DNA from 4 places in the Ancylobacter sp. TW_SC_1 genome. Region 1 is predicted to be linked to each of the others. Evidence: riboswitches for the same ligand, from Rfam matches in the RefSeq annotation. Region 1 holds a riboswitch; each other region holds the start of a gene.
The links. A riboswitch is a leader RNA that binds a small molecule or an ion and turns the genes downstream of it on or off. The one in region 1 is predicted to bind cobalamin.
Positions count from the first base shown of each region.

Region 1 (7,750 bases):
AGGTCGCTGTCGGCGAAGGACACCACCACCACCTCGCCCGGCGTCTGGCCGAGATCGACCGGCTCGACGAGGTCGTCGAGGCTGGTGGAGGTGGTGGTGAGGATGTGCATCGGGTGGGCCTTCCCTCAAGCCGTCATCCCGGCCCGCGGTGCAGCCGCTGAGCCGGGATCGTGCGCCGGAAAGGACGAACGCGATCCCGGATGCGGCCTCTGGCCGTTGCGGGATGACAACATGTGGAAAAGCTCCTCACGCCGTCTCCAGCGCCCCCGTCAGGATCGCCTCCACCTTCGCCCGGTCGAGCCCCTTGAGGCCGATGGCGACGAGGCGGCCGATGCGCGGCCCGGCGCCCCAGGGGCGGTCGAAATGATGCGCGACGTTCGGGCCGACCGCCTGCACGAGCAGACGCATCGGCTTGCCGGCGACGGGCAGGAAGCCCTTCACGCGGAGCACCTCCGCCTCTTCCGCCGCGCGGGCGACACGGGCGGCGAACTCGGCGGGATCGGCGATCTCCGGGATCTCGACGACGAAGCTGTCGAAATCGTCGTGGTCGTGCTCGGCCTCGTCGTCGTGATGCGTCCGGCGGTTCTCGATGTCGTTCTCGGTGCCGATGCCGAGACCCATCAGCAGGACCGGGTCGATGCGCCCCCCGGTAACGCTCACCACCTGCACGCCCTTGGGCAGCTCGGCATCGAGCGCGGCGCGGGCACGCACGGCGCCCTCCGTGTCGATGAGATCGCCCTTGGTCAGGATGACGAGGTCGGCGCAGGCGATCTGGTCGTCGAACACTTCCTCGATCGGGTCGTCATGGTCGAGCGAGGCGTCGGCGGCGCGCTGCGCGCTCAGCGCGTCATGGTCATGGGCGACGCGGCCCGAGGCCAGCGCCTCGCCGTCGACCACCGCGACGACGCCGTCCACCGTCACCCGGCTCCTGATCGCCGGCCAGTGGAAGGCCTGCACCAGCGGCTTGGGCAGAGCGAGGCCGGAGGTCTCGATCAGGATGTGGTCGACCTTCGGCACACGCGAGAGAATGGCGTCGAGCGCCGGCACGAAATCATCGGCGACGGTGCAGCAGATGCAGCCATTGGCCAGCTCGACGATGTTCTCCTCCGGGCAGGTATCGATGCCACATCCCCTGAGGATCTCGCCGTCGATGCCGACATCGCCGAACTCGTTGACGATCACCGCGAGGCGCTTGCCCCGCGCGGTCTCCAGCACATGGCGGATCAGCGTCGTCTTGCCGGAGCCGAGAAAGCCGGTGACGATGGTGCACGGCACCCGGTCGAGAGGGGTCGGTTCGGCAACGGACATGCGGCGTCTCCACGAAAACCACTAGAATCGCGGGATGCACCGGTCGCGGACGGGATTCCGCGCGAGGCCGCGAACGGGATTCGCAGCTCTGCCTGACTGCCGGGCACCCCGCCGGCACGCACGACCGGACCGTCGGCAGGTCTCCTGGCTCGCGGGTCGCCGCCTCGTCGCCGCCTTCCCGGAGCGTATCTCCAGTGGCTTTCGGCGCAGGCTCGCCGCTTACAGTTGCGGGGGCAGCCGCGGAATTGGAGCGCCCGAAGCGCCCCGCACCGCATTCCCTCTTCGTCCCTCCCAGGGGAGGAAACCGTCGATCGCGGCCACTAAAGGAGCCTTGCCGGGGATTGTCAAACGCCTGATTGGAGGTCGCCGTTGCGGCCCGGCGATTGCCGGCTATAGTCCGCCATGTCGTCGGTTCCCGTGACACGCACGGGACGCAAGACGGGAACGCGGTGGGGCCGAAGCCTTCTCGAAGGCCGACGCCGAACCCGCGGCTGCCCCCGCAACTGTGAGCGGCGAGCCCTTCTCCATCGGCCACTGGCGGCGACGCCGGGAAGGCGGAGAAAGGGCCGTGACCCGCGAGCCAGGAGACCGGCCGTCGACACGAACCGCAACGGTCCTCGGGTGGAGGGCCAAAGGAGAACGTTATGACGACCCTCAACAGCCGCGACGCGGCTGCCCCGCACGACTCCACCGCCTCGCGCGCGGTGCAGATCACCTTCGCCGCCCTTCTCGGCGTCTTCGTGCTCGGCGGCGTGGGCTTCTCCCATATCAGCGCCGTGCACAACGCGACGCACGACGTGCGCCACGCCAACGCCTTCCCCTGCCACTGAACGCGAGGGGAACCGCGCCATGTTGCTTTTCAGGACGATTCTGTTCGTCGCCGCGCTCGCCGGCATCGGCACCGGGCTTGTCGGCTCGGCGATCCATGTCTTCACCACCGTGCCGCTGATCCTCCAGGCCGAGACCTTCGAGGGCGGCGAGGACGCGCCGGCCGAGGCCGTCGCGCACGACCACGCGGATGCGACCGCCGCCCATTCCCACGCGCACGACGCCGAGGAATGGGGTCCGGCGGACGGCGTCGAGCGCAACGCCTACACGATCCTCGCCACCGTGCTCACCGCCTTCGGCTTCGGCCTGCTGCTGGTCGCCGCCAGCGAGCTCGCCGGCGGGCTCAAGGGATGGCATCAGGGCATCCCCTGGGGTCTGGCGGGCTTCGCCGTGTTCACGCTGGCGCCCGGCCTCGGCCTGCCGCCGGAACTGCCGGCCATGCCGGCCGCCGATCTCGCCGCCCGCCAGCTCTGGTGGATCGGCACGGCGGTGGCGACCGCCGGCGGCCTCGCGCTGATCGTGTTCGGGCGCTCGCCGCTGTTCGCCGTCCTCGGCGTCGCGCTGATCGTGGCGCCGCATCTCGTCGGCGCGCCGCAGCCGGAAAGCCACGACAGCCCGATCCCGGAGGCGCTGCACCACAGCTTTGTCGTCGCCAGCGTGGCGGCCAGCTTCGTGTTCTGGGTGCTGCTCGGCGGCCTCGCCGGCTGGCTGCGCCCGCGCCTCGGCGCGGCGGCGGGCTGAGGCGTGAGCCTGACCCTCGTCCTCGGCGGCGCCCGCTCGGGCAAGAGCCGGCACGCCGAGGAACGGGTCGAGCGCCATGCCCCGCCATGGAGCTATCTCGCGACCGCGCAGGCCTATGACGAGGAGATGGTGGAGCGCATCGCGCTCCACCGCGCGCGGCGCGGTGCCGGCTGGGAAACGCGCGACGCCCCGCACGACCTCGCCGGCGCGCTCAAGAACCTCCCGGCCGGGCGGCCGGTGCTGGTCGACTGCCTCACCCTGTGGCTGACCAACCGCATGCTGGCGCAGGCCGACGTGGCGGCGGAATCGGCCGCGCTGGTCGAGGCGCTCGCCGGCCGCGACGGGCCGGTCGTCGCGGTGTCGAACGAGGTCGGGCTCGGCATCGTGCCCGACAACGCGCTGGCCCGCCGCTTCCGCGACGCGCAGGGCCGGCTCAACCAGATGATCGCCGCGCGGGCCGACACCGTGATCTTCATGGTGGCCGGCCTGCCGATGACCGTGAAAGGACCGGCGACGTGACCGATATCTCGCCCGAGGAGGCCGCCCGCCATCGCGCCAAGATGGAAAAGCGCAAGGCCGTGCAGGACGCGGAAGTGGCGGAAAAGACCGTCGAGAAGGGCCTGCTGATCGTCCACACCGGCGCCGGCAAGGGCAAGTCCACCGCCGCCTTCGGGCTCGCCTTGCGCGTGCTCGGGCATGGCGGAAACGTCGGCGTCGTGCAGTTCATCAAGGGGGCGTGGCAGTCGGGCGAGCGCGCGGCGCTGGAGAGCTTCGGCGCGCGGGTCGACTGGCACTCCATGGGCGAGGGCTTCACCTGGGAGACGCAGGACCTCGAGCGCGACATCGCCGCCGCCCGAAGAGCGTGGGACAAGGCCCGCGCGATGATGAACGACCCGGCCATCGGGCTGCTCATCCTCGACGAGCTGAACATCGCCCTGCGCTATGATTATCTGCCGCTCGACGAGGTGGTGGACACGCTCAAGGCCCGCCGCGAGGGGCTGCACGTCGTCGTCACCGGCCGCAACGCCAAGCCGGCGCTCATCGAGGCCGCCGATCTCGTCACCGAGATGGGGCTGGTGAAGCACCATTTCAAAGCCGGGGTGAAGGCGCAGAAGGGCATCGAATTCTGATGCCCGGCCCTCGAAATTCCGGAACGTCATCGCCATGTAGAATCCGACGCCGAGTGTCGCGGCGTGGCCTGTTCCCGGAGATACGCACCGATGCGTTCGGTCCCCGTCGCCTATCTGTTCTGGTTCTTCTGCCTGATCGGTATTTGCGGCATCCATCGCTTCTACGCCGGCCGCTACTGGACCGGCGCGCTGTGGCTGCTGACGCTCGGCCTGCTCGGCATCGGGCAGATCGTCGATCTGTTCCTGATCCCCGGCATGATCCGCGAATCCAATCTCGAACGTCGCGTCGACTTTCTGGAAGGCCGGAACTACGGCTCGCGCGGCCACGGCCACCATCACGGCTGACGCCATCTGCGCATGAGGGCGCGCGATGACCGCGCGTCCCTCATGTCGCGCCCTCATGTTCCAGGGCACCGGCTCGGATGTCGGCAAGTCGCTGATCGTCGCCGGCCTCGCCCGCGCCTTCACCCATCGCGGGCTCAACGTCCGCCCGTTCAAGCCGCAGAACATGTCGAACAACGCCGCCGTCACGGCCGATGGCGGCGAGATCGGCCGCGCGCAGGCGCTGCAGGCGCGCGCGGCGCGCGTGGTGCCGTCCGTTCACATGAACCCCGTCCTGCTGAAGCCGCAGAGCGAGACCGGCGCGCAGGTGGTGGTGCAGGGACGCGCGCAGGGCAACGCGAGGGCGGCCGACTACCAGAAGCTCAAGCCCGCGCTGATGGCGGCGGTGCTGGAGAGCTATGAAAAACTCCGCACGGAAGCCGATCTCGTGCTGGTCGAGGGTGCCGGCTCCGCCTCGGAGATCAACCTGCGGGCGAACGACATCGCCAATATGGGCTTCGCCCGGGCGGCGAACGTCCCCGTGGTGCTGATCGGCGACATCGACCGCGGCGGCGTCATCGCTAGCCTCGTCGGCACCCGCGCGGTGCTCCCAGTGGACGACGCGGCGATGATCGCCGGCTTCCTGGTCAACCGCTTCCGCGGCGACCCGGCACTGTTCGCCTCCGGCATGGAGGAAATCGCCGCCCGCACCGGCTGGCCGGCGCTCGGCCTCATCCCCTTCTTTGCCGACGCGCGCCGCCTGCCGGCGGAGGACGCGCTGGCGCTCGACGCCGCCTCTGTTCCCAAGCCGGGCGCCCGAATCCGCATCGCCGTGCCGCTGCTGCCGCGCATCGCCAATTTCGACGACCTCGACCCGCTTGAGGCCGAGCCGTCGGTCGAGGTGGTCCGTGTGCGCCCCGGCACGGCCCTGCCCGGCGATGCCGATCTCGTCATTCTGCCCGGCTCGAAATCGACCATTGCCGACCTCGCCGATTTCCGCCGCGAGGGCTGGGACATCGACCTCCTCGCCCATGTGCGGCGCGGCGGGCGGGTGCTCGGCCTGTGCGGTGGCTACCAGATGCTGGGGCGTTCCATCGCCGACCCCGGCGGCATCGAGGGCCCGCCCGGCAGCGTGCCCGGCCTCGGCCTGCTCGATGTGGAAACCGTGCTCTCCGGCGAGAAGCGCCTCATTGCCGTCACCGGCACGGCGGACGGCGTGCCGTTCGCCGGCTACGAGATGCATATGGGCGTGACGCAGGGACCCGGCCGCGCGCGGCCCTTCGCCCGCATCGACGGCGCGGGGCCGGAAGGAGCGATCTCTGCGGACGGACGCATCGCCGGCACCTATGCGCACGGGCTGTTCGCCGACGACCGCCAGCGCGCGCACTGGCTCGCCAGGCTCGGCGCCGCGCCGAGCGGGCTCGACTACGAGGCCGGGGTGGAGGCGACGCTCGACGCGCTGGCCGCGCATCTGGAGCGGCATGTCGACCTCGACCGGTTGCTGGAACTGGCGGGCCGCCCCCGACCGTCGTCCCGGCCGTAGCGTCCCGACCGTCATCCCGGCTCTCCGCGTCGCTGCAAGGGCGCCTCACCAGCTCCAGGCGGCGAAGGCGAGGATGGCCACCAGCGCCACCAGCACGCCGTCCGCCGCGCGGTAGAGCCGGAGCGCGCGGCGGATATCGGCGGCCGTGCAGTCGCGGCGCCCGCCCTCGCCCATGACGCCGTCGACCGAGAGCCTGCCGCCATAATAGCGCGGGCCGGCCAGGCCGATGCCGAGCGCGCCGGCCAGCGCCGCCTCCGGCCAGCCGGCATTGGGCGAGCGGTGGCGCGCCGCGTCGCGCCGCATCGCCGCGAAGGCGCGCCGGGGCGAGGCGCCGGGAACGAACACCGCGCCGGCCACCAGCATCAGCCCGGCGAGCCGCGAGGCCGGAAGGTTGACGAGGTCGTCGAAGCGGGCGGAGGCCCAGCCGAAATCCGCGTGCCGCGCGTCGCGATGGCCGATCATGCTGTCGGCGGTGTTCACCGCCTTGTAGATCGCCCCGCCGGCCAGCCCGCCGATCGCCATCCACAAGGCCGGCGCCACCACGCCGTCGGAATAGTTCTCCGCCAGGCTCTCGATGGCGGCGCGCGCCACGCCGGCCTCGTCGAGCATCTCCGGGTCGCGCCCGACAATGTGCGAGACCGCCCGCCGGCCGGCCTCGACGCTCTCGTCGAGCCCATCGGCCACCTTCGCCACGAACTGGTGCAGGCTGCGCTGGGCGAACAGCGACGAGGCCACGAGGGCGGCATAGAGAAAGCCCAGCGGCAGCGCCAGCAGCAGCTTCTGCGCCACCAGCCCGGCCGTGCCGCTCACCGCCACGAGGATCACCAGCGTCGCCACGCCGGCCTTGCGCCGCTGGCCGGGCGGGTCGCCGTCGAGGTTGAGATTGCGGTCGAGCGCCGCGATCAGCCGGCCGATCCACATCACCGGATGGCCCGCCCGCTCGAGGAGAATGCGCGGATAGCCCAACGCGGCCTCGAACAGCAGCGCCGCCAGCGTTAAACCAAGAGTAAGTTCGAGGCTCATCGGAAGTGATTCTTTCTCAGGAGCGCTTCCGGGAGGTTGCGAATCCGTCGGCCGCGGGCGAACCACCATTTCCGCCCCGGCGACCGCCATCAAGACCCGCGGCGCCACCATGCCCGCCCAACCGGAACGAACACGCGCGGAATGAACATCCCCGTCACCTCATCGCACGGCCTGCTGCCGCCTCGCGTCGAAGAGGCGAAGAAGGCCCGGCTCGCCGAGGTGTTCGGCTTCGACCGCTTCCGCCCCGGCCAGCAGGACGTGGTGGATTCGGTGCTGGCGGGCGTGCCCACGCTCGCCGTCATGCCCACCGGCGCGGGCAAATCGCTGTGCTACCAGCTCCCGGCGCTGGTGCTGGGCGGGCTGACCATCGTCGTCTCGCCGCTCATCGCGCTGATGGACGACCAGGTGAACGCGCTGAAGCTGCAGGGTGTTGCAGCAGAGGCCATCCACTCGGGAAAATCCCGCGAGGAGAACGTCGCGATCTGGCGGCGCGTGGCGGCGGGCGAGGTGCGCCTGCTCTATCTCGCGCCCGAGCGGCTGCTCACCGAGCGCATGCTGGCGGCGCTCTCGCGCCTGCCGCTCGGCCTCGTCGCGGTGGACGAGGCGCACTGCATCTCGCAATGGGGCCATTCCTTCCGCGCCGAATATCTCGCGCTCGGCCGGCTGCGCGAGATCTTCCCGGGCGTGTCGCTGGTGGCGCTGACCGCCACCGCCGACAAGGCGACGCGCGACGACATCGTCGAGCGGCTGTTCGGCGGGCAGGCGCGGGTCTTCGTCTCCGGCTTCGACCGGCCCAACATCTTCATCGGCGTGGAGGAGAAGAAGGACCCGGCGCGGCAGATCGAGAGCTTCGTGC
Region 1 is NZ_CM166365.1:2,106,523-2,114,272, reverse strand. It holds gene cobN (cobaltochelatase subunit CobN) at 1-110, opposite strand, end outside; gene cobW (cobalamin biosynthesis protein CobW) at 247-1,308, opposite strand; cobalamin riboswitch at 1,426-1,632, opposite strand; cobalamin riboswitch at 1,701-1,919, shown strand; gene AC1PZ7_RS09720 (CbtB domain-containing protein) at 1,953-2,138, shown strand; gene AC1PZ7_RS09715 (CbtA family protein) at 2,158-2,877, shown strand; gene cobU (bifunctional adenosylcobinamide kinase/adenosylcobinamide-phosphate guanylyltransferase) at 2,881-3,396, shown strand; gene cobO (cob(I)yrinic acid a,c-diamide adenosyltransferase) at 3,393-4,007, shown strand; gene AC1PZ7_RS09700 (NINE protein) at 4,098-4,352, shown strand; gene AC1PZ7_RS09695 (cobyric acid synthase) at 4,408-5,871, shown strand; gene cbiB (adenosylcobinamide-phosphate synthase CbiB) at 5,917-6,894, opposite strand; gene recQ (DNA helicase RecQ) at 7,036-7,750, shown strand, end outside.

Region 2 (7,750 bases), 1.8 Mb from region 1:
CGGATCTGGGTCTGGTAGACCGCCTCGGAGAGGCCGGCCCACTGGCTGTGCTTGGCGGCGAAGGCCGTGAAGCTCTCATAGACCTTCTTGATCTTCGGGTCGGAGTCGGCGAGCTGCTGCAGGGTGGTCGTGGTGACCTCGCGCAGCTTGTCGACCACCGGCGTCGGATACGGCCCGGCGATGACGCCCTGGTTCTGCACCAGATCGGTCATCGCCTCGCCATTGGTCGCCTCGCACCAGGTGTGGCTGATGACGTTGCAGGCCGCGGCGGCCACCCGCACGATCTCCTTGAGGTCGTCCGGCAGGCTGTCCCACGCGCCCTTGTTGACGATGAGCTCGGTGACGTTGTTCGGCTCGTGCCAGCCGGTGGTGTAGTAGTACTTGGCCGCCTTCTGCAGGCCGAGGCGGCGGTCCTGATAGGGGCCGACGAACTCGGCCGCGTCGATCACGCCGCGCTCCAGCGCCGGGAAGATCTCGCCGCCCGGCAGCAGCTTCACGTCGACGCCGAGCTGGGCGTAGACCTTTCCGGCGAGGCCGGGGATGCGCATCTTCAGGCCCTTGAAGTCCTCGACCTTCTCGATCGGCTTGCGGAACCAGCCGGACATCTGCACGCCGGTATTGCCCAGCGGCATCGGCACGAGGTTGAACGGCGCGTAGAGCTCCTCCCAGAGCTGCAGGCCGCCGCCATGATAGATCCACGCGTTCTGGCCCTGGAAGTTGAGCCCGAACGGCACGCAGGTGAAGAACTGCGCCGCCGGCACCTTGCCGGCCCAGAAATAGGAATTGGCCGCGTTCATCTCGACCGTGCCGGAGGAGACCGCGTCGAAGCCCTCCAGCGCCGGGATCAGTTCGCCCGCCGCGAAATGCTGGATGTTGAGGCGCCCGCTCGACATCTTGCCGACCAGCTCGCAGAAATAGGTCGGGCTCCCCGGGCCGGTCACGTAGAACGGCGCGCCGGGGCCGTAGGCGTTGGTCATCTTCCAGTTGAAGACCTGCTGCGCGCGGGCGACGTGCGGCGCGGCCAGGGTGGCGACGGCGGCGGTGCCGGCAAGGCCCGCGCCCAGAAATCCACGACGATCCATGATGGTCCCCTTGATCCGGAATGGGCCCGCGTTGACGCCGCGGTGCCTCAGATGGGCTAGATATTCCGCCGCGGCGCGGCATGGGCAATGCCCTAATGGGGGCAGTGGACCGCCGTCGATCGCTTCTCGGACGTCAGGATCGCGTCGAAAAACGTTGTTGTATCAATATGTAAGATCGTCGTGCCGGAGAATTGGGCGGGCTGGCGGGTGGTATCACGGACAAGTTTTTGTGCGCCATTCGTCAAAGTGCTTCACTGGCGGCAACCGGCCTCTCCGACCTAGACAGCACAGCCATGAACCGAGCCGTTCCCGTCTCCATCAACGCCTTTCCCGCCAGCAAGCAGGAGGCGGTGTGGTGGGAAACACTGGCCAGCCTGTCGCTGGCCGGGCGCCTGCCGAAGGACGTCGCCTTCCATTTCGGCGAGGTGTCGATCAAGCGCTCGCCGACCGGCGGCACGGCGGCGCTGCTGCGCTCGACGGCGCAGGATCTCTCGGCCGTGGCGGCGGGCGACCGGCATCTGCTGATCGGCTTCGTCAATTACGGACGCGGCCACCTTACCGATTCCGGCCGGCGGGCCGCCGAATTCGCCGATGGCGACCTGTGGGTGTGCGACCCGGCGACGCCCTTCGCCATCCAGTTCCGCAACGATTTCGAGCTGCTGCTGCTGCAGGTGCCGCGCGAGCGGCTGGCCGGCCGGCTCGGCCGCGCCTCCACCGTGCCGACCCTGGTGCTCGGCGAATCGGTCTCGGCGACGGCGGCGCGCCCGATGATGCGGACGCTGGCGGCGAATTTCGCCGTCATGGAGGATGGCGACCTGATGGCCGCCGAGGCCGCCGTGGTCGAGCTGGTGCTCTCGGCGCTGCTCGCCGAGGCGCGGCCGGAGGAGGACACCGCCACCCAGGTGCAGGCCGCGCATTTCGCCCGCGTCTGCACGCAGATCGAGGCGCGCCTGCGCGAGCCGGAGCTGTCGGTCGCCGACATCGCCAAGGCGGAGGGGCTGTCGGCGCGCTACATCCAGCGCCTGTTCGAGGGGCAGGACCGTTCGTTCTCCGACTATGTCCGCCACCGCCGGCTGGAGCAGTGCCGGCGCGACCTCGTCAACCCGCAGCACGCCGACCGCTCCATCGCCGAGATCGGCTTCCGCTGGGGCTTTTCCGATCAGGCGCATTTCAGCCGGGTGTTCAGCGGCGCCTACGGCATCTCGCCGCGCGACTTCCGCAAGTCGTCGGGCTCGACGGTGGCGACGCGCTGGACGCGCGGGCGGCCGATGCATTCGGGGGTGCGCCCCTCGCGGCCGGCGCCGGCCGCCGCGCACCTGCCGCCGGAGAACGAGGAGGGCGCGCCGAGGGTGGCGCCGCCGCGCCCCTCGGAGCCCGGCGAGCCGGGACACCATCACCTGCCGGTGTCGCGCGAGAGCGTGCACTGGGGCTATCTCTCGCGCAGCATCGCGCCGGTGCTGCGCGTGCGCTCGGGCGCGCTCGTCACGATCGAGACGCTGACCCAGCACGCCTATGACGACCATGAGCGGATGATCCGCGGCGACGCCGGCGCCGAGGACGTGTTTCACTGGAGCCGCGACTACAAGGCGGTGGACCGGCGCGGCGCCGGGCCGATGAACGCCAGCATCTTCGGGCGCGGGGCGGGCGAGGGTTTCGGCGTGCACATCTGCACCGGGCCGATCTTCGTGCACGGGGCCGAGCCGGGCGACGTGCTGGAGGTGCAGATCCTGCGGCTCAAGCCGCGCCCCTGCGCCAATCCCGCCCATGCCGGCTTCGCCTTCGGCTCCAACGTGGCGGCGGCCTGGGGCTTCCACCACGACGACATTCTCGACGAGCCGCGCAAGCGCGAGGTCATCACCATCTACCGCACCGACGCCGCTGGCGAGAGCGGCTATGCCGAGGCGGTGTATTCCTATCACTGGGCGCCGCAGACCGACCCGTTCGGCGTGGTCCACGAGACCATCGACTATCCCGGCGTGCCGGTGGACCATACCCGCATCGCGAAGCGGCACGGCGTGCTGAAGGGCGCGCGCATTCCGGTGCGTCCGCATTTCGGCTTCATCGCGGTGGCGCCGCGCGAGACCGACATCGTCGATTCCGTGCCGCCGGGCTATTTCGGCGGCAATGTCGACAACTGGCGGGCCGGGCAGGGCGCTTCGGTCTATCTGCCGGTCACGGTGCCGGGCGCGCTGCTCTCGGTCGGCGACCCGCATCTGGCGCAGGGCGACGGCGAGATCAGCGGCACCGCGCTGGAATGCTCGCTCACCGGCGACATCCGCCTCGTGCTGCACAAGCGCGGCGAGACCGAGAAAGCCTATCTCAACGGCCTCGGCGCGCCGCTGATCGAGACGCCCGACGCCTGGCTGCTGCACGGCTTCAGCTACACCAACTATCTGCGCGAGCTCGGCCGCAACGCGCAGTCGGAAGTGTTCAAGCGCTCCTCGCTGAGCCGGGCGCTGCGCGGCGCCTTCCGCGCCACGCGAAAATTCCTCATGGAGCGCTACGGGCTCGACGAGGACGAGGCGATCTCGCTGATGTCGGTCGCCGTGGATTTCGGGGTGACGCAGGTGGCGGACGGCAATTGGGGCGTCCATGCCAAGGTCGCCAAGGCGATCTTCGAGCCTGAGGGCTGAGCCGGGCCGGGCGTGCCGGAGCCGTGTTCTTCCCGATGACGGCGGGCGCCGTTTGGCCTAGGGCAAGGTGTCCAATGGCGCGGGCCGGCGTTTGGCGGGAAAAGGCCGCCGCGCCCGACGCCGGGCTCGATGGTGGCACCTGATGAGGCATGCAGCGCCGCTCGCGGCGGTCTTTCTCGCTCTCTCGGCTCTCGTCTCCGGCGCGCCGGCGGGGGAGACGCCGCCGGCCGACGATGCGGCGCTGACGGCGCTTGGCGAGACGCTGTTCTTCGACACCGACCTCTCGCGCAACCGCACCCAGTCCTGCGGCACCTGCCACGACCCCGCGCACGGCTTCGCCGATCCGCGCGGCGGGCCGGTCTCGCTCGGCGATGACGGCGTCTCGCACGGCGTGCGCAACGCGCCGAGCGCGAGCTATGCCGCCTCCATCCCGCGCTTCGGCAAGGATGCCAAGGGCAATCCCGTCGGCGGGCAGTTCTGGGACGGGCGCGCGGCGACGCTGGCCGAGCAGGCCGGCCAGCCGCTGCTCAACCCGGTCGAGATGGCGATGCCGGACAAGGCCAGCGTCGTCGCCCGGCTGAAGGAGAAGCCGGCCTATGTCGAGGCCTTCCGCGCCCGGTTCGGACCCGACGTGTTCGGCGACGACGAACGCGCCTTCGCCGCCCTCGCCGAGGCGCTGGCCGCCTATGAGCGCAGCCCGGCCGTCTCGCCGTTCGATTCCCGATATGACCGCTACCTGCGCGGCGACTACACGATGACGCCGCAGGAAGAGCTGGGGCGGGTGCTGTTCTTCTCCAACCAGTTCACCAATTGCGGCCAGTGCCACAAGCTGACGCCCAACGGCGGCGCCGGGGAGACGTTCTCCAATTACCGCTTCCACAATATCGGCACGCCGGCCAATGCCGCGCTGAAGGTGCCGGTCGACCGTGGCCTGCGCGCCCGCAAGGACATCGGGGGCAAGCGCCATGACGGGCAGTTCCGGGTGCCGGGCCTGCGCAATGTGGCGGTGACGGGCCCCTACATGCACAACGGCGTCTTCAAGGATCTGAAGACCGTCATCCTCTTCTACAACAAGTACAATTCCTCGGCCCCCGCGCGGCAGATCAACCCCGAGACCGGCGCCGTGTGGGACAGGCCGGAGGTCGCCGGAACGCTGTCGCTGAAGGAGCTGGAGAGCGGCCCGGCGCTCGACGACCGGCGCATCGACGCGCTGGTCGCCTTCCTCAGGACGCTGACCGACGCGCGCTACGAGCCGCTGCTGGAGACGCCCGCCGCGCCGTGACGGCTGCGGATAGCGCCTTGCGATTGCTTGACAGGGAAGGCCTTCCGGCGCGTGGTAGCCGCGCACATGGTGTCCGGGTGGGAAACCGCCCGGATGAAATGGGAATGGGGAAGGGCCTGCCGGCCCCAAGCCCCAACCGCCCCCGCGACTGTGAGCGGCGAGCGGCCTTCCATCATGCCACTGGACCCGACCCGAAAGGGGAGTGACCGGGAAGGCGGAAGGCGCGCAGCGACCCGCGAGTCAGGAGACCGGCCATGCGCACAGGTCCAACCGCACGCCGTCGGGTGAGACGGCACAGGAGAACCCCATGCATATCGAGCCCGGCCTCGTGGCCGAAGGAAAGATCTGGCTGAGCTATGTGACGGCCGCCGGCGCCGGCGCCTACACGCTCAAGCTCGCCGCCGACGCGGTGCGCGAGCGCGGCGCCGTCTCGCTGGTGGCGCGCAGCATCGCCACGACGGCGCTGGTCTTCGCCTTCTTCGAGCTGCTGCCGCACCATCCCGTCGGCGTGTCCGAGGTGCATCTCATCCTCGGCTCGACGCTGTTCCTGATCTTCGGCGTCGCGCCGGCCGCCATCGGCCTCGCCGCCGGCCTCGCCATACAGGGCGTGTTCTTCGCGCCGTTCGACCTGCCGCAATACGGCATGAACGTCACCACGCTGCTGGTGCCGCTGTTCGCGCTGACCGCGCTGGCGAGCCGCGTCATCGCGCCGAACACCCCCTATGTGGAGCTGAAGTACCGCCAGGCGCTGGCGCTCTCGACCACCTATCAGGCGGGCATCGTCGTGTGGGTGGCGTTCTGGGCGTTCTACGGCCATGGCTTCACGGTGGACAACGCGCAGTCCATCGCCTCCTTCGGCGCCGCCTACATGCTCGTCATCATCGTCGAGCCGCTGGTCGACCTCGCCGTGCTGGCGGCGGCCAAGGCGCTCAACGGCCTCAAGGGCAGCCCGATCTTCGAGCGCCGGCTCTACCACACGGCGTGATGCCGATTCTTCCGGGGTGCCGCCACGGCGGCTCCCCGGCGTCCTCTCAGGCCCTGAGCATGCCCGGCACTATGTGGTGGACGAACACCGCCAGCTGACCGGCGATCCACAGCACGGCGGTGACGTCGCGGGCGTCGAGCCCGCCTCCCGACATGTCGAGAAAGCCGGATACGGCCTCCAGGCCGAGCGCGGCGACGCCGGCCATGAAGACCGCCCCCGCCAGCGCGCCGATGGCGAAGGTCAGCGCGAACTGCGCCAGCGGGTGCAGCGTCATGTCGGTCACGGCCGTCTCTCCTGCGATGGCGGAATCTTCATGTCAGGCACAGCCCTTCCCACGCGGCGGCGGGCAGCAGCGCGCTGGCGGCGGCGAGCGCGATGAGCGCCAGCCCGGCGGCGATGCGGATCCTCGGGAGGAAGGCGAGCCGGCGCAGCGAGGCGACGCCGAGCGTGGTCGCCGTCACGGCGGGCAGCGTGCCGAGCCCGAAGCCGGCCATGACGGTGGCGCCGCCGCCGCCCGAGCCGGTGAGCATGGCGTAGAACAGCGCGCCATAGACCATGCCGCAGGGCAGCAGGCCCCAGGCCGCGCCGGCGACCAGCGGCCCGGCATAGCCGCCCGCCAGCGCCAGCCTTCCGGGATGGCGCGCCAGCCGGGCGATTGGCCCGGTCAGCCGGTCGACGACGGTCAGCGGCGGGGCGAGGCCGAGCATCGACAGGCCGATCCAGCCCAGCGCCGCCGCCGCCGCCCAGCGCATCACGAGATGCGCGGCCGCGTGGTTGAAGGCGCCGTAGAATTCCGAGCCGACGGCGCCGAGAAACGTGCCGGCCAGCACATAGGAGGCGATGCGCCCGATCTGGCTGACCAGCAGCACGCTCGCCTGCCGGGCACGGCCGCCTTGCGGATCGAAGGCGAAGACGAGGCCGGAGGCGATGCCCCCGCACATGCCGGCGCAGTGCAGGCTGCTGGCGAGGCCGAGCAGGAGGCCGCCGACGAAGGAGAGGTCGGTCATCGCGTCGCTCAGCTGCCGGCCGGGCCGTCTTCCGGCTCGCGGCTCGATTCCACCGCCACCATCATCATGGTGCAGATCATCACCGGCACGGCCGCCAGCGCGGCGTAGAACGCCACCTCGATGCCGACCGCCAGACAGCCGAGCACCAGCAGCAGCAGGGCATTCACCGCCGTCATCGGCAGGCTCTCGGCGGAGAAGAAGCCGGCCGCGAAGCCGAGCCCGCGCCGCGCCAGCGCGCGCGGCGAGAACGAGGGCATGGCGTCCGGCAGGGCAAGCCGGCCGAGCGTTCGGTCGAAGGCGAACAGGGCCAAGGTCACGGCGATGGTGAGAAGCGCGACGAAGGGCAGGAGCGCCAGCCCGACCACCGGGCGCAGGAAGCGCGCCACCGTCCTTGCCCGTCCGGCCAGTTGTTCGCGCTGCCGCCCGATGCGGCGGGCGAGGACGAAGAAGCCGAACAGGGCGAGCAGCGCGCCGACCCCGGCGGCCAGCCCCGGCCATCCGCCGAGATAGAAGCCGAGCGCGCCGACAAGCGCGAGGTTGAGGAGGAAGGGCAGTACGCGCGGCAGGTCGATGCCGGCGGCCCCGCTTCCGGCCGCCGTGCCCGGGATGGCGGCATCATCGTGAACGGACAGGGTCATCGGGTGGCCTCGTGGAATCATTGTCGAGCAGGATGCGGACGGCGGCGCCGTCGAGGTCGTCATACTGGCCGGCGCGCAGCGTCCAGAAGAAGCCGGCGAGGCCGAAGCCGCCGAGCGCCAGGG
Region 2 is NZ_CM166365.1:3,875,220-3,882,969, reverse strand. It holds gene AC1PZ7_RS18290 (TRAP transporter substrate-binding protein) at 1-1,082, opposite strand, end outside; gene AC1PZ7_RS18285 (acetamidase/formamidase family protein) at 1,376-3,715, shown strand; gene AC1PZ7_RS18280 (cytochrome-c peroxidase) at 3,858-4,997, shown strand; cobalamin riboswitch at 5,048-5,268, shown strand; gene AC1PZ7_RS18275 (energy-coupling factor ABC transporter permease) at 5,305-5,982, shown strand; gene AC1PZ7_RS18270 (hypothetical protein) at 6,029-6,265, opposite strand; gene AC1PZ7_RS18265 (sulfite exporter TauE/SafE family protein) at 6,294-6,989, opposite strand; gene AC1PZ7_RS18260 (hypothetical protein) at 6,998-7,627, opposite strand; gene ccoS (cbb3-type cytochrome oxidase assembly protein CcoS) at 7,605-7,750, opposite strand, start outside.
Region 2: linked by a shared signal. The riboswitch ahead of AC1PZ7_RS18275 (energy-coupling factor ABC transporter permease) and the one ahead of cobW (cobalamin biosynthesis protein CobW) in region 1 are both predicted to bind cobalamin.

Region 3 (7,750 bases), 2.2 Mb from region 1:
CGATGACTTGGGCGGGGGGGCCGATTTCGTGGATCTTGCCCTTGTTGAAGAAGGCGACGCGGTCGGAGACTTCGCGGGCGAAGGCGATCTCGTGGGTGACGACGATCATCGTCATGCCCTCGGCGGCGAGCAGGCGCATGGTCTCCAGCACCTCGCCGACGAGCTGGGGATCGAGCGCCGAGGTCACCTCGTCGAACAGCATGTAGTCCGGCGACATGGCGAGCGCGCGGGCGATCGCCATGCGCTGCTGCTGGCCGCCGGAAAGCCGCGAGGGATAGACCTTCAGCTTTTCGGCCAGGCCGACATGGGAGAGCTTCTCGACCGCGACGGCTTCCGCCTCGGCCTTCGACTTGCCCAGCACCTTGCGCGGCGCCAGCATCACGTTCTCCAGCACGGTGAGATGGGGAAACGCGTTCCATTGCTGGAAGACGATGCCGATCTTGCGGCGCAGCCTGTTGAGGTCGGTGCCGCGGGCGTGGACATCCGTGCCGTCGACCAGGATGCGGCCGGAATTGATCGGCTCCAGCCCGTTGATGCACATGAGCAGGGTCGACTTGCCCGAGCCGGAGCCGCCGATGACGGAGACCACCTCGCCCTTCTCGACGGTCATGGTGACGCCCTTGACTACTTCGAGCGAGCCGAAGGCCTTGTGGACGTTCTCGATCTCAATCGACATGGCTCTTTCTCAGTCGTTTTCGCGCCAGCGCTTCTCGAGCCGCGCGCCGAGGCGGGCGATGGGGAAGCTCATCAGGAAATAGATCAGGCCGGCGATGGACAGCACGAAGAGCGGCTCCTGGATGCGGGTGACGATCACCTGCGAGGAGCGCAGCAATTCGACGACGCCGATCCACCAGACCATGGCGGTGTCCTTCATCACGCCCAGCGTCAGGCCGATCCAGCTCGGCAGCGCGACCCTGAGCGCGATGGGGAAGACGATCTCGGTCAGGTCCTGCCGGTAGGAGAGCCCGAGCGAGCGGGCGGCCCGGCGGGTGGTCGCCGGCACGGCGAGGAAGCCCGCGCGCACGATCTCGGTGCAATAGGCCGACATGTAGAGCGCCAGCACCACGCAGCCTACGGTGAACGGGCTCCAGTGGATGCCGACGATGGTCTTGAACGAGTTGGCGAGCACCAGCTGGATCAGCAGCGGGATCGAGCGGAACACGTCGAGCACCGCGCCGATCGGCGCGTTGATCCACCAGGGCGACACCGCGCGGACCACGCCGAAGGCGACGCCCAGCAGCGTGCCGCCGATCACCGCCCAGAAGGTGATCGCCAGCGTCACGCCGGCGCCCTTGAGCATGAACCAGAGGTCGCCCGGCGAAAAGCTGGTGTCGAACAGGGAGGAGAACATGGCGCGGCCTCCCTCAGTAGCGGAACAGGCGCCACGCCAGCAGGCGGGCGGAGACGGTGACGAACTTGGCGAGCAGGTAGTAGATCACGGCTGCCAGGGCGAAATACTCGAAGGTGCGGAAGGAGCGGACATTGAGCTCTTGGGTGACGCCGGTGAGGTCGTCATTGAGGCCGACGATGACGCCGAGCGAGGTCATCAGGATGGCCCAGACCATCTGGTTGGTGAGCGGATAGAACACGATGCGGAACATCTGCGGCATGACGATCAGCCGGAAGGCCTGGATCTGCCCCATGCCGAGCGAGCGGGCGGCGCGGACCTGGGTCTGCGGCACGGCGCGCAGGCCGCCGCGGAAGGTCTCGGCGAGATAGCCGGCATTGTTGAAGGTGATGCCGGCGAGCAGGGCGACGAAGCTGTCGAGATGGATGCCGAGCGAGCCGAGGCCGAAATAGGCCATGTAGATCTGGAACAGCGCCGGCGTGTTGCGCGCCAGCTCCACCCAGCTGGCGGCGGCGGCGCGCAGGGCGCGGTGGTTCGAGCTGGCGCCGACCGCGAGCAGGATGGCGAAGAACACGCCGAGCAGCATGGAGAGCGCGGCGATCTCCAGCGTCACCAGCGCGCCCCACAGCATGTCGGGCAGCGCACGGAACGCCGGCAGCCAGTGAAAGGTGTAGTTCATGGGTCGCTCGTCGCTCGGACCTTGCGGGCGGGTCTTGCCGTCAAATCGTGCTTGCAGGCGGGTCTTGCCGTCAAATCTTGCTTGCGGGTGGGCCCTGCAGGCAAATCTTGCAGTCAGGTCTTGAAGGCGCAGTCTGCAGCCGGATGCCGCAGCTTGATGTAGCAGCAGCGCCGGCAGTCGGGCACTGCCCGCGTCCTATCACGGACGTCTCCCGGCCGGGGCCGCGGGCGCGGGGCCGGGATCGCCGTGCGGAGCGCCGCCGCGCTCCCGGAGACGGCCTGGCGGCCGTTCCGGGACGACGTGGGCGGGGCGATCAGCGATAGACGCCGGGCACCGTCAGGTCGGGCGCCTCGCCAAGGCCGATCCACTTGTCGTAGAGCGCCTTGTAGCGGCCGGTGCGGACCTGCTGATTGACGAACAGATTCAGGTAGTTGATGAGGCCCTGCTCGTTGCGCAGGGCGATCAGCGCGACATAGTCGATGTCGTAGGGGGCATCGCCGCCCATCATCAGGCCCTTGTACTTGCCTTCCTTCACGATCGCCGCGGCGACGGTCGAGGTGACCACGGTGGCGTCGATCTGGCCCTGCGCCAGCGCCAGGAACACGTCCGCCTGGGTCTGGTAGCCGCGGAACGTCGTGCCATCCGCCCATTTCTTGACGTCGTTATCGAGCGCGATCGCCTCGAAGGTACCGGAGACCGAGCCGGTCTTCTTGCCCTTCAGGCTGGCGTAATCCTTGATCCCCAGGCCTTCCTTGGTGAGAACCACCATCTTGAAGGCGAAATAGGGAATGGTGAAGCCGGCGGTCTTGGCCCGCTCCAGCGTGTCGGAGGTCGAGGCGACGCCGACATCGACGCGGCCCGAGACCAGTGCGGGAATGCGGTCGGGGAACGGCGTCTCGACGATCTCCGCCTTCACGCCGAGCACCTTGGCGAGGTCGTTGCAGTAGTCGACATCAAAGCCGATCGGCTCGTTATTGGCGTCGCGCGACCCCATGGGCGGGAAGTCGAGCACGACGGCACAGCGCAGCGTGCCGGAGGCGATGATGTCGTCGAGCTTGTCCGCCTGCGCGGGCATGGCGGCGGCGAGCGTCAGCGCCGCAGCGGCCAGAATGCCGAATCCCTTAGCCATAACGGCTCTCCTCTGAAGGAAGTTGTTTCTCTGTTAGTGGCCGTCGGCGTCGGAAGTGCAGGCGCCGCCCGGCGACGAAGGGAGCTTCCAATTTTTGGATCCAAGTTTCAATATCCTTTTTTCAATATCCGTGCGAATTTGCCTCGAGATGCTCGGGCTCTGGCGTCGCGGGCAGTGAAACGGCAGGGTGCGCAACGAGTTCGTCGGCAGCGAATCGGCAGTGAAGCCGGTCGTCCGGGCCAGTCGGGAGGTGGGAAGATGAAGGTTAGGGCAACGGACATCGCGCAGATGGCGTCCGCCTCGGACGTCATCTTCGACGCGCTGCGCGAGGCGATCGCCAAGGGGGACATCTCCGAAGGCCAGACGCTGCGGCAGGATCACATTGCTCGCATGTTCAATGTCAGCCGGATTCCCGTGCGCGAGGCGCTGACCCGGTTGGAAGAACAGGGACTGGTGTCGACGCAGCGCTACCGCGGCGCCGTCGTCACCACCTTGTCGGCCGAGGAGATTCGCGAGATCTTCGAGTTCCGCGCGCTGCTGGAGCCGGAAGTGCTGCGCTATTCGGTCGAGCGCATTTCCGAGGAGGGGCTGGAGAACGCCAAGCGCTTCGCCCACGCCTTCTCGACCGAGACCGATTCCTCGCACTGGGGCGAGTTGAACCGGCGTTTCCACTACAGTCTCTATGAGGCGTCAGGGCGGCCCTATTACCTGCAGACCATCAGCGCCGCACTCGACCGGGTCGACCGTTATCTGCGGGCCCAGCTTGTGCTGACCGACGGCATGGCGCGGGCGCGGCGCGAGCACGAGGGCATCCTGCTCGCCTGCATCCGTCGCGATGCCGAGGAGGCGGCGCGTCTCACCCGGGAGCATATTCTCGGCGCCAGCGTCTCGCTGATCGACTTCCTGCAGCGCACGCGACCGGCGAACGACGTCGGCTCGCCGCGGAGCTGACCGTCGCACGTCGTCGGCCGGCCCTGGCCGACCGCGGGATACAAGGTGAAATGATCCGGAAACATTGAGACCTAAGCCGGCAATCTGCATGGGCGATACTGTGAATGTCCGGTCGGCGGGCCGAGCCCCTTGCCCCCATCTTGCCGCAACGTTCGTCGGCCGGGCGCCCCTAAGGGCGGATGATGGAGTGGGACGAGAAAGTCCCATCCATATATTGACGTCCATCAGTCTCCAAGCCACCATAGCTAGTAGTCACGGTGCCCCCGAATCGCGAGAGGGGGGGGCTAAGAGGGAAGCCGGTGCGATACCGGCGCTGCCCCCGCAACTGTAAGCGGCGAGCCCGCGTCCATTCAGCGTCACTGGGGCGAAAGCTCCGGGAAGGCCGGACAAAGGCGTTTGACCCGCGAGCCAGGAGACCTGCCGCGACTGCGATAACGTCCTCGGGCGGGGTGCCCCGGAGGAACGCTGTGGTGTGTGCCGCCGGGTGTCCGGCGTCCACGCGCCGCGCCGTTTCCGCTCGGCCCCTTCCCCATGCAACGGGGTTTGCAGCCGATGTCTCCCAGTCTCGAAACCGAACGCCCGGTGGTCCGGGTTCCCGCGTCGCATGCGCCATCGGCGTCCGCCGATCCCGCGACGCCCGGCTATCAGGTCATCCGCCGCAATGGCGGCGTGACCCCTTTCGACGCCTCGAAGATCGCCGTGGCCTTGACCAAGGCGTTTCTTGCCGTGGAGGGATCGAGCGCGGCCGCCTCGCGCCGCGTCCACGACGTCGTGGCGGGCCTGACGGAGCAGATCGTCGCCGGACTGACGCGCCGGGCGGATGCCGGGCGAACCTTCCACATTGAGGACATACAGGACCAGGTGGAACTCGCTTTGATGCGCAGCGAACACCACAAGGTGGCGCGCGCCTATGTGCTCTATCGCGAGGAGCGGGCGCGGGAGAGGGCGGCGGCGGAGGTCGCGCCCCTGCAGACGCCATCGCTCTCCATGACGACGGCGGATGGCGCGCGGGCGCCGCTCGACGCCGCCCGGCTGGAGGCGGTGGTGCGCGAGGCGACCGACGGGCTCGCCGACGTGTCGCCCGAGGCGATCCTGAGCGAGACCCGCCGCAACCTCTATGACGGCATCAGCGTCGACGAACTGGCGCTGGCGCCGATCCTCGCGGCGCGCACGTTGATCGAGCGTGAGCCGAACTACGCCAAGGTTTCCGCCCGGCTGCTGGGTGACAATCTGCGCCGCGAGGCGCTCAGCTTCATAGACGGCAGACCGGCGCAGGCGACGCAAGGAGAGATGGGCGAGCGCTATCCCGACTATTTCCGCGCCTATGTGACGCGGGGCATCGCCGAGGAACTGATCGACCCGGAGCTCGGCCGCTTCGACCTCGACCGGCTGGCAGCGGCGCTGCTTCCCGAGCGCGACCTGCTGTTCGACTATCTCGGCCTGCAGACGCTCTATGACCGCTATTTCCTGCACGCGCGCGGCACCCGCTTCGAGCTGCCGCAGGCCTTCTTCATGCGCGTCGCCATGGGGCTCGCCCTGCGCGAGGTCGACCGCGAGGCGCGGGCGATCGAGTTCTACCGTCTGCTGTCCTCCTTCGACTTCATGGCTTCGACGCCGACCCTGTTCAATGCCGGCACGCTGCGCCCGCAGCTCTCCTCCTGCTTCCTGACCACCGTGCCGGACGACCTCGACGGCATCTTCAAATCGATCAAGGACAATGCCCTGCTGGCCAAATATTCCGGCGGCCTCGGCAATGACTGGACGCGGGTCCGCGGCCTCGGCGCCCACATCAAGGGCACCAATGGCGAGAGCCAGGGCGTGGTGCCGTTCCTGAAGGTGGCCAACGACACCGCCATCGCGGTGAACCAGGGCGGCAAGCGCAAGGGCGCGGTCTGCGCCTATCTCGAGACCTGGCACGTCGACATCGAGGAATTCCTCGACCTCCGAAAGAACACCGGCGACGACCGCCGGCGCACCCACGACATGAACACCGCCAACTGGGTGCCGGACCTGTTCCTGCAGCGGGTCGAGGCCGACGGGCCGTGGACGCTGTTCTCGCCGGACGAGGCGCCGGATCTGCACGATCTCACCGGTTCCGCCTTCAAGGCGGCCTATGAGACCTATGAGGCGAAGGCCGCGCGCGGCGAGATGAAGGTGTCGAAGCAGCTGCGTGCGGTCGACCTGTGGCGGCGCATGCTGACCCTGCTGTTCGAGACGGGACACCCATGGATCACCTTCAAGGATCCCTGCAACATCCGCTCGCCGCAGCAGCATGCCGGCGTGGTGCACTCGTCCAACCTGTGCACCGAGATCACGCTGAACACGAGCGCCGACGAGGTGGCGGTGTGCAATCTCGGCTCGGTGAATCTTCTCGCCCATGTCACGGCGGACGGGCTCGACCAGAAGCGGCTCGCGTGCACGGTGACGACGGCGATGCGCATGCTCGACAACGTCATCGACATCAATTTCTACACCATTCCCGAGGCGCGGCGCTCGAATCTGCGCCACCGTCCGGTCGGGCTCGGCATCATGGGCTTCCAGGACGCACTGCAGGCGCTGCGCATCCCCTATGCCTCGGAAGATGCCGTGCGCTTCGCCGACGAGAGCATGGAGGCGGTGAGCTTCCACGCGATTTCCGCCTCCTGCGACCTCGCCGCCGAGCGCGGGCGCTATCCCTCCTTCGAGGGCTCGCTGTGGTCGAAGGGTGTCCTTCCCATCGATAGCCTCGAATTGCTGAGCGCCGCGCGCGGCGGGCTCGACCTCGACCGTTCCGCAACGCTCGACTGGGAGGCCCTGCGTGCGCGGGTGACGACCACAGGTCTGCGCAACTCCAACACCATGGCCATCGCGCCGACGGCGACGATCTCCAACATCTGCGGCGTGTCGCAGTCGATCGAGCCGGCCTACCAGAACCTCTTCGTCAAATCGAACATGTCCGGCGACTTCACCGTGGTGAACGCCGCACTGGTGCGCGACCTGAAGGCGCGTGGCCTGTGGGACGAGGTGATGGTTTCCGACCTCAAATATTACGACGGCAGCGTCGGCTCCATCGACCGCATCCCGGACGACCTCAAGGCGCTCTACGCCACGGCCTTCGAGATCGAGCCGTCCTGGCTGATCGAGGCGGCGGCGCGCCGGCAGAAATGGATCGACCAGGCGCAGTCGCTCAACCTCTATGTCGCCAACCCCTCGGGCCGCAGGCTCGACGAGACCTATCGGCTGGCGTGGAAGCGCGGCCTGAAGACCACCTATTATCTGCGCTCGCGCTCGGCGACCCATGTCGAGAAATCGACGCTGAAGGGCACCGACGGCAAGCTCAATGCGGTGTCGGCCGTTTTCGCGGCTGCCCCCATCAACCTGCCGGAGACCGCCTTCGGTCCGACCTGCGCCATCGACGATCCCGACTGCGAAGCCTGCCAGTGAGCGGAAACGAAGGAGACATGACCATGCTCGACTGGTCCGACACCAAGCCCGCCCCTGCCCCGATCCATCCCGCCTTCGCCCCGCCCGCCGTCGACGCGACCGGCCTCGGCGCCATCGAGCGCGGCGCCGCGCGCGTCACGGTGGACGCGAAGCGGATGATCAATGCCCGCGCCGACGTGAACCAGCTTCTGCCGCTCAAGTACAAATGGGCGTGGGAGAA
Region 3 is NZ_CM166365.1:4,705,230-4,712,979, reverse strand. It holds gene AC1PZ7_RS22320 (amino acid ABC transporter ATP-binding protein) at 1-676, opposite strand, end outside; gene AC1PZ7_RS22315 (amino acid ABC transporter permease) at 686-1,339, opposite strand; gene AC1PZ7_RS22310 (amino acid ABC transporter permease) at 1,365-2,027, opposite strand; gene AC1PZ7_RS22305 (ABC transporter substrate-binding protein) at 2,341-3,156, opposite strand; gene AC1PZ7_RS22300 (GntR family transcriptional regulator) at 3,415-4,107, shown strand; cobalamin riboswitch at 4,346-4,546, shown strand; gene AC1PZ7_RS22295 (ribonucleoside-diphosphate reductase subunit alpha) at 4,660-7,530, shown strand; gene AC1PZ7_RS22290 (ribonucleotide-diphosphate reductase subunit beta) at 7,554-7,750, shown strand, end outside.
Region 3: linked by a shared signal. The riboswitch ahead of AC1PZ7_RS22295 (ribonucleoside-diphosphate reductase subunit alpha) and the one ahead of cobW (cobalamin biosynthesis protein CobW) in region 1 are both predicted to bind cobalamin.

Region 4 (7,750 bases), 2.2 Mb from region 1:
GGAACAGCGTTTCGAGCCCGCGTGTCGACACCCCGACCCGGCGGGCAATGACGGCGATCGTCAGCGGCCGATCGATATGCGTCTCCATGATGCGGATGGCTTCCGCCACGCGCGGCTCGTGCTGGCGGATGCGGCCGAGCGAGACGATGGGCTGCACGTCCGATCCGGTCCGCACCTCCTCGTAGATATAGAGGCTGGCGACGTCGAGCGCGGCGGAATAGCCGTTGCGCGTGCGGATCAGCGACAGCATGCAGTCGAGCGCCGGCGTCGCGCCGCCCGTGGTGAACACCGGCTCGTCCACGACGAAGCGGTCGGGATGCACGTCCACATGCGGGAAGCGCGCGGCGAAATCCTCCAGATCCTCCCAGTGCGTCGTGGCACGGCGACCGTCGAGCAGGCCGGCGAACCCCATGAGCCACGAGCCGGACTCGATCCCACCGACCGCGGCCGAGCGCTTCGCGCCGGCACGCAGCGACCTCAGGATCTTCGGGGTCGCATGGCGCATCGCATCGAAGGCGGCGATCACGATCAGCGCATCCTGCCGCTCCGCCGGATCGAAGGCACCGTCGACAGGTATGGGCAGACCGCAGCTGGCAACCGGCATCGCCCCGTCGATCGACACCAGCTTCCAGCGATAGGCCGGACGCCCGAGCACGCGATTGGCGCCGCGCATCGGGTCGAGCGTCGCCGCCAGCGAGAGCAGCGACAGCCCGGAGAACAACAGCAGCGTGACGTCCAGCGGCTCGTCGGAATGGGCAAAGATCATGGCTTCGCAGAATGCTAAATGGTTTACGCAAATAGTTGCGTCACGGTTGCGCTTTCACGTCAAGCTGGACGCCTCAGTTTGGAGGTCGAAATGCCCTTGTCGATGAATCGCGACGTCTTCATCACCTGCGCCGTCACCGGTGCCGGCGACACGGTGGGGCGGTCGCCGCATGTGCCGGTGACGCCGCAGCAGATCGCCGATTCCGCCATCGACGCGGCGAAGGCGGGCGCGGCGGTGGTGCACTGCCATGTGCGCGATCCCGAAACCGGCGCCGCCTCGCGCCGGCGCGACCTGTTCCGCGAGGTAACCGACCGCATCCGCTCCGCCGAGATCGACGTCGTGCTGAACCTGACCGCCGGCATGGGCGGGGACCTTGTCTTCGGCAGCGTCGAGGCGCCGTTTCCGTTGAACGAGAAGGGCACCGACATGGCCGGCGCCACCGAGCGCGTCGCCCATGTCGCCGAATGCCTGCCGGAGATCTGCACGCTCGATTGCGGCACGATGAACTTCAACCTCGGCGACTATGTCATGACCAACACGCCCGCCATGCTGCGCGAGATGGCGCGGCAAATGACGGCGCTCGGCGTGCGGCCGGAAATCGAGGCCTTCGACACCGGGCATCTGTGGTTCGCCAAGCAGCTCGTCGAGGAAGGGCTGATCGAGGACCCGGTGCTGATTCAGCTCTGCATGGGCATTCCCTGGGGCGCGCCGGACGACCTCAACACCTATCTGGCGATGGTCAACAATGTGCCGGCGGGCTGGACCTTCTCCGCCTTCTCCATCGGCCGCAACGCGCTCGCCTATCCCGCGGCGGCGGTACTGGCCGGCGGCAATGTGCGCGTCGGGCTGGAGGACAATCTCTATGCCGGCAAGGGCCAGCTCGCCACCAACGCCCAGCTGGTCGAGAAGGCGGCGACCGTGGTGACGCACATGGGCGCGCGGATCATCGGCCCGGCCGAGGTGCGCGAGAAGCTGAAGCTGGTGAAGCGCTGAGGTGACGACGATGCACGCCCCGAATCTCGCTCCCATCTCCCGCGCCGCCTGCATCGGCGGCGGCGTCATCGGCGGCGGCTGGATCGCCCGCTTCCTGCTCGCCGGCATCGACGTGAAGGTGTTCGATCCGCACCCGGAGGCCGAGCGCATCGTTTCCGAGGTGCTGGCCAATGCCGAGCGGGCCTATGGCCTGCTCACCGGCGCGCCGCTGCCGCCGCGTGGCCGGCTCGCCTTCTGCGCCAGCATCAACGAGGCGGTGGCGGACGCGCAATGGGTGCAGGAGAGCGTGCCGGAGCGGCTCGACCTCAAGCGCCGCGTACTCGCCGAGATCGACGCCGCCTGCCCGCCGGATGCGCTCATCGGCTCGTCGACCTCCGGCCTCAAGCCTTCTGACCTTCAGTCGGAGCTGACGCACCCCGAACGTCTCTTCGTCGCCCACCCCTACAATCCGGTCTATCTGCTGCCCCTTGTCGAGATCGTCGGCGGCGCGCGAACGACGCCGGATACCATTGGGCGCGCGAAGGACGTGCTCGAGGCGATCGGCATGAAGGGCGTCGTCATCGCCCGCGAGATCGAGGCGTTCGTCGGCGACCGGCTGCTGGAGGCGCTGTGGCGCGAGGCGCTGTGGCTGATCAAGGACGACATCTGCGACGTCGAGACGCTCGACGACGTGATTCGCTATTCCTTCGGCCTGCGCTGGGCGCAGATGGGCCTGTTCCAGACCTACCGCATCGCCGGCGGCGAGGCCGGCATGCGCCATTTCCTCGCCCAGTTCGGCCCGTGCCTGCAATGGCCGTGGAGCAAGCTGACGGACGTGGTCGACCTCGACGACGCCCTCGTCGAGAAGATCGGCGCCCAGTCCGACGCTCAGGCGCCCGGCCTGTCGATCCGGGAACTCGAGCGTATCCGCGACGAAAACCTCGTCGGCATCGTGCAGGCGCTGAAGGCCGGGCGCGGTGGCGAGGGTTGGGGTGCCGGCAAGCTGCTGGCCGATTTCGAGCACCGGCTGCTGGCCCGAGCCGAGCCGCCGGGCTCGGCCGACGTCGCCGCGCCGCTGCCGCTCGTCGAGGCCCGCGTGTCGCCGGCCTGGATCGACTATAACGGCCACATGACCGAGCATCGCTATTTGCAGGTCTTCGGCGACACCACGGACGCGCTGCTGCGCCTCATCGGCGTCGATCTCGCCTATGTCGAGGGCGGCCACAGCTATTACACGGTGGAGACGCATCTGCGGCATCTCGACGAGGCGCGGCTCGGCGAGGAGCTGAGAGTGACCTGCCAGATACTGGCCACGGACGACAAGCGCATCCACGTCTTCCACCGGCTTTTCGCCGGTGCGCAGGGGCGCGAGATCGCCACCGCCGAGCAGATGCTGCTGCATGTCGACAGCAAGGCGGGACGTGCCGTTCCGGCACCCGCCGACGTGCTGGCGCGGCTGCGGCCGATCGCCGACGCGCATGCGCGGCTCGAAAGCCCGCCGGGCACCGGCCGGGCGGTCGGCAAGAAGCGTGCGGCGCCGACGGCGGCCTGACCCCGGCAGGAGACTCCCGGCGCCCTGCCGGGCAGTCTCCGTCGCTCGCCGAAGCGGTCTCACTTCACCGCCGCCTCCGTCGACCTTAATGTGCCCGCGCGAACATCTCTTGTTCTGCCCCCATGAAGGGCGATACGCGACGCACATCATCGTCCGACGGGTTAGCGCATGATTCCCTGGTCCCTGCTCGACACCGCGAAAGTGCCCGACGGATTCGGCGATCTCCGCCTGATGAGGCGGGGCGACGAATTCTCCATCATGTCGGGCGCCACGGAGCTGATGAACAGCCGCCTCAGCGGATCGGAGAAGGCACTCGCCACGCTGGTCTGCGAACGGCTCGGACAGCGCCCCAAGCCGCGGCTGCTCATCGGCGGGCTCGGCATGGGCTTCACGCTGCGCGCGGCGCTGGCCCAGCTCGGGCCGGACGCAGACATCGTCGTCGCCGAGCTAGTGCCGGCCGTCGTCGCCTGGGCGCGCGGACCGATGGCGGGGATTTTCGGAACCAGCCTGAGCGACCCGCGCGTCAGCCTTTACGAGGGCGATGTCGGCGAACCGATACGCGCCGGCCGGGCCACCTATGACGCGATCCTGCTGGATGTCGACAACGGCCCGGGCGGGCTGACCCGCGCGGCCAATGACGGTCTCTACGATCCGCGCGGACTGCTCGCCGCCCGGGTCGCCCTGCGCCCCGGCGGCCTGCTCGCGGTGTGGTCGTCGGCGCCTGACCGCGATTTCACCCTGCGCCTTCGCCGGGCCGGGTTCCGCGTGGAGGAAGTGCGGGTACGGGCGAACGGCAAGGGGCGTGGCGCGCGGCATGTCATCTGGATCGCCACCCGGCTCGCCGATGACGCCGGCCCGCCGCCGGCGCGCACGCGGAACTGATCGCGCCCCGCCCCTGCCATCCGGGCTCCTTCAGGCGAGCCGACCCGTGGAGAACCTATCCTGGAGACGTCGCTTTACCTGCCGGTCAAACGGTTCATCGAGGGCCTCGGCTTCACCGTCAAAGGCGAAATCGGCGGCTGCGACCTGCTTGCGCTCTCGGCCGACAACACGCCGATCGTCGTCATCGGCGAGATGAAGCTCAGCTTCAATCTGGAGCTGGTCCTTCAAGCCGTCGATCGTGCCGGCGCCTGCGACGAGGTATGGCTGGCGGCACGCGCCTCGCTGCGCGGGGGCGGCCGAGAGAGCGATACGCGCTTCCGCAATCTCTGCCGCCGACTGGGTTTCGGCATGCTCACGGTCTCGCAGGCCGGCGAGGTGACGATCCTCGTCAGCCCGGTCTCGCCCATGCCGCGCAAGGACCCGCGCCGCCGATCGAGGCTGGTGGAGGAGCATAAGCGGCGGTTCGGCGACCCGGCGGTGGGCGGCAGTTCGCGCGTGCCGCTGATGACCGCGTACCGCCAGCAGGCGCTCGCCTGCGCCGCCGCCATGGCCTCGGGTCCCAAGCGCCCGCGCGACCTGCGCGCCGTCGCACCGGATGCGGGAAAGATCCTGCTCGGCAACGTCTATGGCTGGTTCGTCCGCGCCGAGCGCGGCGTCTACGCCCTCACCGAAGCTGGGCACGAGGCGCTGCGACGCTGGCCGCAAGGACGGCCGGACACCGCTGCCGGACCCGAAGGCGTGGCGGTGGATTCCTGACCGGCCGGAACGCGCGAGGCGCGGTCCTTCCCTATCCGGCCTCATCGCCCAATAGAACATTACAATATAAACATGTCTTTATATCTTGCTTGACAGCACGGACCTTCCGGCACATTTTCATCGTGTCGAGGTTCTTCGGCGTCTTTCGTATGGGCGCCGGAGCTAAGAGGGAATCCGGTGAGCCATTGCCCCTCCAGGGCGGGTGATGCCGGAGCTGCCCCCGCAACTGTGAGCGGCGAGTCTTCGTCCATTCAGCGTCACTGAGACGGCACGTCACTGAGGCGTCACGTCTCGGGAAGGCCGGACGAAGACGGCGACCCGCGAGCCAGGAGACCTGCCCCGGCAACATAATCGTCCCTGGGCGGGGTGTCCCGGTGGTGCGTTCGCGCGTCCGCCGGTGCCTCGCGCCGGTGGGTGCGCCTGCGTCCGCTCGGCCTTTGCCCCCAATTCTGATTGGGGTTAGCCGAATGAACTTCCCTTATTCCGCCGGCTCGGTGCCGGTTTCCACCCTCGGCACGCCGCGCATCGGTCCGCGCCGCGAGCTGAAGACCGCACTGGAAAGCTACTGGTCCGGCAAGAGCGACGCGCAGGCGCTGCTCGACGCCGCCGCGCGCCTGCGTGTCGCCAACTGGGCGCGGCAGAAGGCGCTCGGCGTCACCAACATCCCGTCCAACGACTTCTCGCTCTACGACCATGTGCTCGATACCGCCGTGATGGTCGGTGCGATCCCGGACGCCTATGGCTGGGGCGGCGGGCCGGTATCGCTCGACACCTATTTCGCCATGGCGCGCGGCAGCGAGGGCGACGCCCACGCGGCCTGCGGACACTCCCACGGCTCCGGTGTCCCGGCGCTGGAGATGACCAAGTGGTTCGACACCAATTACCACTACATGGTGCCGGAATTCGCGCGCGGACAGCGCTTCACCCTCGCCTCGACCAAGCCCATCGACGAGTATCGCGAAGCTAGGGCGCTCGGCTATGAGACGCGCCCGGTACTGCTCGGCCCCGTCACCTTCCTCAAGCTCGGCAAGGCGAAGGAGCCGGGCCTCGATCCGCTCACGCTGATCGGCGAGTTGCTCCCCGTCTATGTCGAGCTGCTGCGCCGGCTTTCCGCCAACGGCGCGGAATGGGTGCAGATCGACGAACCCTGCCTCGTGCTCGATCTGGACGAGGCGACGCGCGCGGCGCTGCGCGAGGCCTATGGCTTTTTCGCCCACGCTCTGCCGAAGCTGAAGATCATGCTCACCAGCTACTTCGGCCGGCTCGGCGACAATCGCGACACCGCCCTGTCGCTGCCCGTTGCCGGGCTGCATCTCGATCTCGTGCGCGGAGCCGACCAGCTGCGCGAGGTGTCGGAGAAGGCACGGCCCGGCCTGGTGCTCTCGCTCGGCGTCATCGACGGACGCAATGTCTGGCGCGCCGACCTACCGAAGCTGCTCGACGCGCTGGAGCCGTTCGTGCGCAAGCGCGGTACCGATCACATCGAGATTGCCCCCTCCTGCTCGCTGCTGCATGTGCCGATCGACCTCGCGCAGGAGACGCAGCTCGACCCGGATGTGAAGAGTTGGCTGGCCTTCGCCGTGCAGAAGATGGAGGAACTGTCGACGCTCGCCACCGCCCTTGCCGGCGGGCGCGAAGTAGTGCTCGGCAAGCTGATGGAATCGGGCGCCGCAGCTTATGCGCGCCAAGCCTCGCCCAAGGTGCACAACGCCGCCGTGGCCACACGGCTGGCCGCGGTCACGCCCGCGCAGGCGCGCCGCGTCAGCCCGTTCGCCGCGCGCGCCGACGTGCAGCGCAAGCGCCTCGGCCTGCCGCCCTACCCGACCACGACGATCGGCTCCTTCCCGCAGACGAGCGAGGTGCGCAAGGCGCGGGCCGCCCATGGCAAGGGGGAGCTGAGCGACGACGCCTATGACGTCTTCCTCAGGCAGGAGACGGCAAAGACGATCCGCTGGCAGGAGGAGATCGGCCTCGACGTGCTCGTCCATGGCGAGTTCGAACGCAACGACATGGTGCAGTATTTCGGCGAGAAACTGTCCGGCTTCGCCTTCACCCGGCATGGCTGGGTGCAGAGCTACGGCTCGCGCTATGTCCGCCCGCCGATCCTGTTCGGCGACGTCTCCCGCCCCGAGCCGATGACCGTGGAATGGTGGCGCTATGCGCAGGGCTGCACCGACCGGCCGCTCAAGGGCATGCTCACCGGTCCCGTCACCATCCTCAACTGGTCCTTCGTGCGCGACGACCTGCCCCGCAGCACGGTCTGCCGGCAGATTGCCCTCGCCATCCGCGACGAGGTGCAGGACCTGGAGGCGGCCGGCGCGGCGATGATCCAGATCGACGAGGCGGCGATCCGCGAGGGGCTACCGCTGCGCCGCGCCGCGTGGGACGCCTATCTCGACTGGGCGGTGGAGAGCTTCCGCCTCTGTGCCTCGGGGGTGAGGGACGCGACGCAGATCCACACCCATATGTGCTACTCGGAGTTCAACGACATCATCGCCGCCATCGCCGCGATGGACGCGGACGTCATCTCCATCGAGACTTCGCGCTCGAAGATGGAGCTGCTCGACGCCTTCGTGTCCTACCGCTACCCCAACGAGATCGGCCCCGGCGTCTACGACATCCACTCGCCCCGCGTGCCGCCGGTCGAGGAGATGGCCGATCTGCTGGTCAGGGCGACGCAGCGCCTGGCGCCGGAGCAGATCTGGGTCAATCCCGATTGCGGGCTGAAGACGCGCAGGTGGGAAGAGGTGCGCCCTGCCCTCGCGAACATGGTCGCGGCGGCGCATCGCCTGCGTGAAAAGCTCGCGCAGGCTGCCGAATGA
Region 4 is NZ_CM166365.1:4,694,438-4,702,187, forward strand. It holds gene AC1PZ7_RS22250 (GlxA family transcriptional regulator) at 1-766, opposite strand, end outside; gene bcoG (3-dehydrocarnitine:acetyl-CoA trimethylamine transferase BcoG) at 857-1,759, shown strand; gene AC1PZ7_RS22260 (carnitine 3-dehydrogenase) at 1,770-3,290, shown strand; gene AC1PZ7_RS22265 (polyamine aminopropyltransferase) at 3,459-4,172, shown strand; gene AC1PZ7_RS22270 (DUF2161 domain-containing phosphodiesterase) at 4,233-4,928, shown strand; cobalamin riboswitch at 5,040-5,284, shown strand; gene metE (5-methyltetrahydropteroyltriglutamate--homocysteine S-methyltransferase) at 5,396-7,750, shown strand; gene AC1PZ7_RS22280 (acyl-CoA thioesterase) at 7,747-7,750, shown strand, end outside.
Region 4: linked by a shared signal. The riboswitch ahead of metE (5-methyltetrahydropteroyltriglutamate--homocysteine S-methyltransferase) and the one ahead of cobW (cobalamin biosynthesis protein CobW) in region 1 are both predicted to bind cobalamin.